Linked DNA regions of Prochlorococcus marinus XMU1402. The protein of the gene in region 2 interacts with the protein of the main gene of each other region in a pairwise test. Links are inferred from orthologs where the notes say so. Each region holds a gene or a part of one and is shown on either strand. Other genes may lie near its edges.

What was found.
Region 1: the proteins of cysE (region 2) and cysK interact in binary tests that used the Escherichia coli proteins (3 or more experiments, as listed by UniProt). The link is inferred for Prochlorococcus marinus XMU1402 from one-to-one orthologs.

The regions. Positions count from the first base shown.
Region 1 is NZ_JAAORD010000001.1:404,600-407,814, forward strand. Bases 10-2,885 are described here. They hold cysK (cysteine synthase A), read right to left. Parts: upstream 2,003-2,885; coding sequence 1,016-2,002; downstream 10-1,015. Other genes in these bases: queA (tRNA preQ1(34) S-adenosylmethionine ribosyltransferase-isomerase QueA), read left to right, coding at 10-1,013; HA141_RS02290 (PLP-dependent transferase), read right to left, coding at 2,087-2,885. Outside these bases: more of queA, read left to right, coding at 1-9; more of HA141_RS02290, read right to left, coding at 2,886-3,215.
Region 2 is NZ_JAAORD010000002.1:538,839-542,074, reverse strand. Bases 340-3,236 are described here. They hold cysE (serine O-acetyltransferase), read right to left. Parts: upstream 2,207-3,236; coding sequence 1,472-2,206; downstream 340-1,471. Other genes in these bases: HA141_RS09200 (GntR family transcriptional regulator), read right to left, coding at 2,212-3,198; secA (preprotein translocase subunit SecA), read left to right, coding at 340-1,463. Outside these bases: more of secA, read left to right, coding at 1-339.

The DNA.
Region 1 (3,215 bases), on a different replicon or contig from region 2:
GATTGATGATAGTTAGAAATAGTTTTTTAGAAGAAGACTGTTTAACTAATAAATTTACCAAGAATCTTTTAGATGAATTTAGAGAAGGGGATCTTGTAATTGTAAATAATACTAAAGTTATGAAAGCTAGGTTAAAGGTTGAATTAGAAAATAAGACATTAGTAGAATTATTAGTTTTAGAAAGATCCCATGAATGTATTTGGTTATGTTTGGCAAAGCCAGCAAAAAAGTTAAAAATAAATAGAAAATTAAAATTAAAATCTCTATTAGCACAAGATATTAATTTGATTGTTGATGGAGTTGATGAAGAAACTGGAGGGAGATTTATTAAATTTCCGGAAAATATAACTTGTCTCAATTCAATGAATGAACTTCTTGATAAATACGGGGAAATCCCTCTTCCTCCTTATATAAAAAATTCCGAAGAAGAATCTTTTCATGAGAAAAGTTACCAAACTGAGTATGCAACAAATCCGGGGGCAGTTGCTGCACCAACAGCTGGTTTACACTTAAGCAAAAGTCTTATTTCCAATCTAAAAAAAAAAGGCGTAATAATCTTACCGATAACTTTGCACGTGGGTTATGGAACATTCAAACCAATTGATCAAGAAGATTTAAGTAACTTAAAACTTCACAAAGAATGGGTAAGTGTTAATAAGGAAGTAGTGGAGGAAATAAAAAGAATAAAGAAAACAGATAGAAAAATAATTGCTATTGGTACAACTAGCGTAAGAGCTCTTGAAAGTTGTTATTCTCAGGAAATTAATGACTTTATTCCCATAGCTAAATACGTAGATTTAGTAATTAAGCCAGGTTATAAATTTAAGGTAGTTGATGGATTATTAACTAATTTTCATCTCCCTAAAAGTTCATTATTACTTTTAGTAAGTGCAATGATTGGTAGAGAAAGATTATTAGATCTATATAAAAAAGCCATAAAAGAAAAATTTAGATTCTTCTCTTATGGCGATGCGATGTATATTTCACCAGATTCACTACTGGAGAAAAAATAGATTTAGGCTTTGACTGGTTCTTGAATGATTCCGCTTGGAACTTCAGTAAACATAATTGATGATAAATACCTCTCTGCTAAATCAGGTAGAACAACTACAATTGTCTTCCCAGCATATTCATCTTGTTCAGCTAATCTAACAGCAGCAGCAGCGGCAGCCCCACAAGATATTCCTACTAATAGACCTTCCTCTTTAGCTAACCTAAGAGCCATCTCAATTGATTCGTCATTTGTTACTTGTTCGACCTTATCAACAATTGATAAGTCAAGGTTCTTAGGAATAAATCCTGCTCCAATTCCTTGGATTTTATGTGGTCCGGATTTAACCTCTTCTCCATTCATTGTCTGTGTAATAACAGGACTGTGTGATGGTTCTACAGCTACAGAAGTAATATTCTTGCCTTTCTCTTGCTTAATGTATCTTGAAACTCCTGTAATTGTGCCGCCAGTTCCAACTCCTGCAACTAGGACATCAATTTCACCATCGCAATCATCCCAGATTTCTGGTCCAGTAGTTTTGAAATGAATTTCAGGGTTTGCTGGATTATCAAATTGACCTGGCATGAAATATTGAGAAGGATTACTTTCTGCAATTTCTTTAGCCTTAGCTATTGCTCCAGGCATACCTTTAGATGCCTCTGTTAAAACAATTTCAGCCCCCAACACTGCCATAACCCTTCTTCTTTCAATTGACATGGATTCTGGCATTGTAAGGATCAGTTTATAACCTCTTGCTGAAGCAGTAAAAGCTAAAGCAATTCCTGTATTTCCAGAAGTTGGCTCAACAATAGTTTTGTCTTTTGTAAGTTTCCCACTTTTCTCGGCATCCCAGATCATGTTTGCGCCGATCCTACATTTGACACTATAAGCAGGGTTTCTACCTTCAATTTTTGCAAGTACTGTAGCTTTCGCGTTTTTAGTAACTGATTTTAATTTTACTAATGGAGTGTTTCCAATAGCAAAACTATTGTCCTCATAAATTTTTGCCATTTATATATTGAGAAAATATATATTAATACTAACTATTATTCAGAAAAAGAGTATATAAGTTTCTATTCGGTAAATACTAGGAATTTAGAAATTATTTAGTGCTTCAGAAAAGGTTTTCCATAATTTATCTTGGTCTTCTAATCCAACTGATACTCTAATAAGGTGCGAGGGAATACCAAAACTTTCAGCCCAATCCAACTCGTCATAATGAGCTAGTAAAACATAAGGACAAACTAGAGTAAATTTTGTACCTAAACTAGGTCCTTTAGATACTTTTAGAGAATCATAAAATTTTTTAGCTTTGTTCAATCCTCCATTTAATTCAAACGATAATAAGCAGCCGTATCCCCCATTAGAAGTAAGTAAAGAATTAAAATTTGGACAATTTTCAGGATGGAAAATATTTTTAATCTCGCTATGAGTCTCTAATCTTTTTTTTAATTCTAAACATGCTTTATTTTGTTCAAAAACTCTTTGATTTACATCTCTACTAACTTTCTCTAGATAAACTATATCTCCATCGGAAAGTATTGGAATATTAATCTCGTTTAATGCATTTCTAAACTGATCAATCCATTTGCTTTTTGGATTTACTATTAATGATCCGGCAAGAATATCACCACTACCTGAAAAAATTTTTGTAAGTGAAGTAAAAACTATATCTGCATGTTCTATGGAATTTATATTTAAATTCGAACCAATTGTATCGTCAACAATTAACGGAATATTTAGCTTTTTTGCAATTTTTGAAATTTTTTTAATGTTTACACATTTGAGCATTGGATTACTTGGAAGTTCAATAATTAATGCTGATGGATTTATTCTTTTGATTTCTAATTCAATATCCGCGCAATTTTCTTCTGTAATTAACTTTGCTCCGTGAAAGATTTTCATTGGTAATTTAAGTACATCTACATATGGAAAACCAACTTGGAGTGTTGGTTTAGCTGGAAATAATTTATATATGATTTCTAATGATGTATACAATGCAGACATTCCAGATGAAGTTAAGTGAATATCATTAGAGTCAATTTTTGTAGATTTAGAAATTCTATTTTTTATTCTTTGAGAACATTCATTTACGTAAGATTTTGGAGGGCAATCTTCAAGACCTAGTTCTATAGCGGCAGCTCTTGAAGATAGACCAAGGCCAGTATGTTGCCAAAAATATTTTGCATAAATACTTCCTTCTTTTTCAGTTATTAAGAAAGCT
Region 2 (3,236 bases):
GTGAGTTATTAAGTGTTCTTTTATCCGAAGAAAACATTCCTCATAATTTGTTAAATGCTAAGCCAGAGAATGTTGAACGTGAAGCGGAAATTGTTGCTCAGGCTGGCCGAGCAGGTGCTGTTACTATTGCCACTAATATGGCCGGAAGGGGAACAGATATAATTCTGGGTGGCAACAGTGACTATATGGCAAGACTTAAATTAAAAGATATCTTAATTCCTTTGTTAGTAAAGCCAGATAATGAGCATAAACCACCAATCCCTAAACAAAGAAGTTCAAAAGCGAAAGGTGGTTTTTCATCAAAAGTTGGTTCAAATTTGAAAAAGAATATTTCAGAGCCTTCAACAAGTCTTTTCCCTTGCAAACTTAATGAAGAAATTGAAAAGAAACTCTCTCTTTTATCTAATGAACTTGTGAATAATTGGGGAGATAGACAACTATCTGTCTTAGAGCTTGATGACAGGATAGCTACAGCTGCAGAAAAAGCACCTACCGATGATAAATTGATAGAACTTTTAAGGGAAGCTTTATCAGATGTAAAAGAAGAATATGAAAAAGTTTTGCTTCATGAAGAGAGAAAAGTAAGAGAAGCTGGCGGTTTGCATGTCATTGGTACTGAAAGACATGAGTCAAGAAGAGTAGATAATCAACTTAGAGGTAGAGCAGGTAGACAAGGTGATTTAGGTAGTACCAGATTCTTTTTATCTTTAGAAGATAATCTATTAAGGATTTTCGGAGGCGACAGAGTTGCAAATCTAATGAATGCATTTAGGGTTGATGAAGATATGCCTATAGAGTCAGGAATGCTTACTAGGTCTCTAGAAAGTGCTCAAAAGAAAGTAGAGACTTATTATTACGATATTAGAAAACAAGTTTTTGAATATGACGAGGTAATGAATAATCAAAGAAAAGCAGTATATAGTGAAAGACTAAGAGTATTGCAAGGAATTGATTTAAAGAGGCAAGTAATAGGCTATGGAGAAAGAACAATGAGTGAAATTGTAGATGCTTATATTAATCCTGATCTCCCTCCTGAAGAATGGAATATTGAGCAATTAATTTCTAAAGTTAAAGAGTTTATTTATTTACTAGATGATTTAAAACCTGATGATATTAATTTGTTGTCAATAGAGGAATTAAAAAACTATCTTCAAGAACAGTTGCGAATAGCATATGATTTAAAGGAATCTCAAATAGAAAAGATTCGTCCAGGATTAATGAGAGAAGCTGAAAGATTCTTTATTTTGCAGCAAATTGATAATTTGTGGCGTGAACATCTTCAATCCATGGATTCTTTAAGGGAATCAGTTGGGTTGAGAGGTTATGGCCAAAAAGATCCTTTAATTGAATATAAAAATGAAGGCTATGATATGTTTTTAGAGATGATGACTAATATGAGACGAAATGTTATTTATTCAATGTTTATGTTTCAGCCAAAAACTCAGATTGATGATGCAAACTAGATCAAGATTTAATCATCTCCAAGAAATTCAATAATTTCTTTGTCTTTAAGATTTTGAGCATTTCCCAGTTTAGAAATATCAATAGATTCTGAATTAGCTAGGCATTGAAGAATTTTTTGTAATTTAAGAATTTCATTTTCAAGTGAATCTATTCTATCCATTAAATTCTTAATCACATTAGCTTCTGCATCAGGTAAGGCAGAGTGAGCTAATGGGTTCACTTTAACACCACTTTGATGCACTACTCTTCCAGGAACTCCAACTACAGTACTATTACTCTCTACATTACGAACAACTACTGAACCCGCACCAATACGTGTATTAGATCCTATTGTGATGGACCCAAGAACTTTTGCTCCTGCTCCAACTACAACATTTTCCATTAAGGTCGGGTGTCTTTTACCATGACTTTTGCCAGTACCTCCTAATGTAACTCCCTGGTAAAGTAGGCAATTATTTCCAATCTCAGCTGTTTCTCCTATTACAACTCCCATTCCATGGTCTATAAAAACTCGTTTACCAATTTTTGCCCCAGGATGTATTTCAATACCTGTCACTATCCTATTAAGATGACTTAAAAAACGGGGAATTAAAGGAAATTTTAATTGCCATAATTTATGTGTAAATCTGTGAATAACTATTGATTGAAAACCTGGGTAGCAAAGAAAAATTTCAAGTATTCCTCTGGCAGCAGGATCTCTCTCTTTAATAATTTCTATATCTGATCTAAAAGTTCTAAGTATCATTTTTAAGTAATAACTCCAATTTCTTTTTTTAATTGATTTATTGTTTCTATACTCAAATAATTTTTTGCACATATTATTTGAGGTAATCTCATAAGTTGAGAACGGTTTTTTAGTAGAATGTTTTCTACAACTGATAAACTGGGGCCATCACAAACGATATGGTTTGAAGCTTTTAAAAGAGATAGTAATCTACTGTTATTATCTGAGATAGCCGTCATGAGCATTAATTCACTACCTCGCATGCTGTGAATGATTACTTCTGCCGCCCTTAACAAACCCGGGCTAATGCTAACAATGCCTACGCAACTGCCAGTATTTAATTCTTTGAGAATCTTTAATTCTTTTTGAAAGTCGCTTAAGTCGACTGCAATAGCTCGAACTCCATGTTGTTTAGCAACTTTTTCTAGAGGTTGTAAAAAATATCTGCTTGTGACAATAGTACCATTATTTGAACTACTCAAAACTTTTTCTAATTCTTCCATAGGTATGACTTCTACTGGAACATTAATTTTTGGAGAAAGGTCTTCTGCTATAAGCATAGATGCTCCTATATCCTCTCTAGGCGTACTGACTATAATTCTTGATCCGCACTTAATACGCCAATCAATTTCATTCAGTAATACTTCTCTTGTTTCTTGTAAAGTACATCCAAGACTTATAAAATTATCAATAGATTTCTTTGCTTCCTGATCTGGTGGTTTACTGATTATATCCTTTGAGTAAATTGATTTTTTGAAGTCTCTCTTAGTAATATTATCTCTTACATAAATACCCGATCCAGCTACGGCTTCTACAACCCCATCTATTTCAAGTTGTCTGTAAACTTTGCTTATAGTATTTCGATGGAGTCCAGTCTGCATTGCGAGTTGTCTAGTACTGGGTAGTCTGTGACCTGGAGGGAAATGTCTTGCTGCTATTGCAAAGCAAATTTGATTATACAGTTGTGTAGATGCTGGTATATCACTCTCTTGTTGAACATGGAATCTCACTTTAGAAAAATCCTTACTTAATTAATATTTTCTCACAG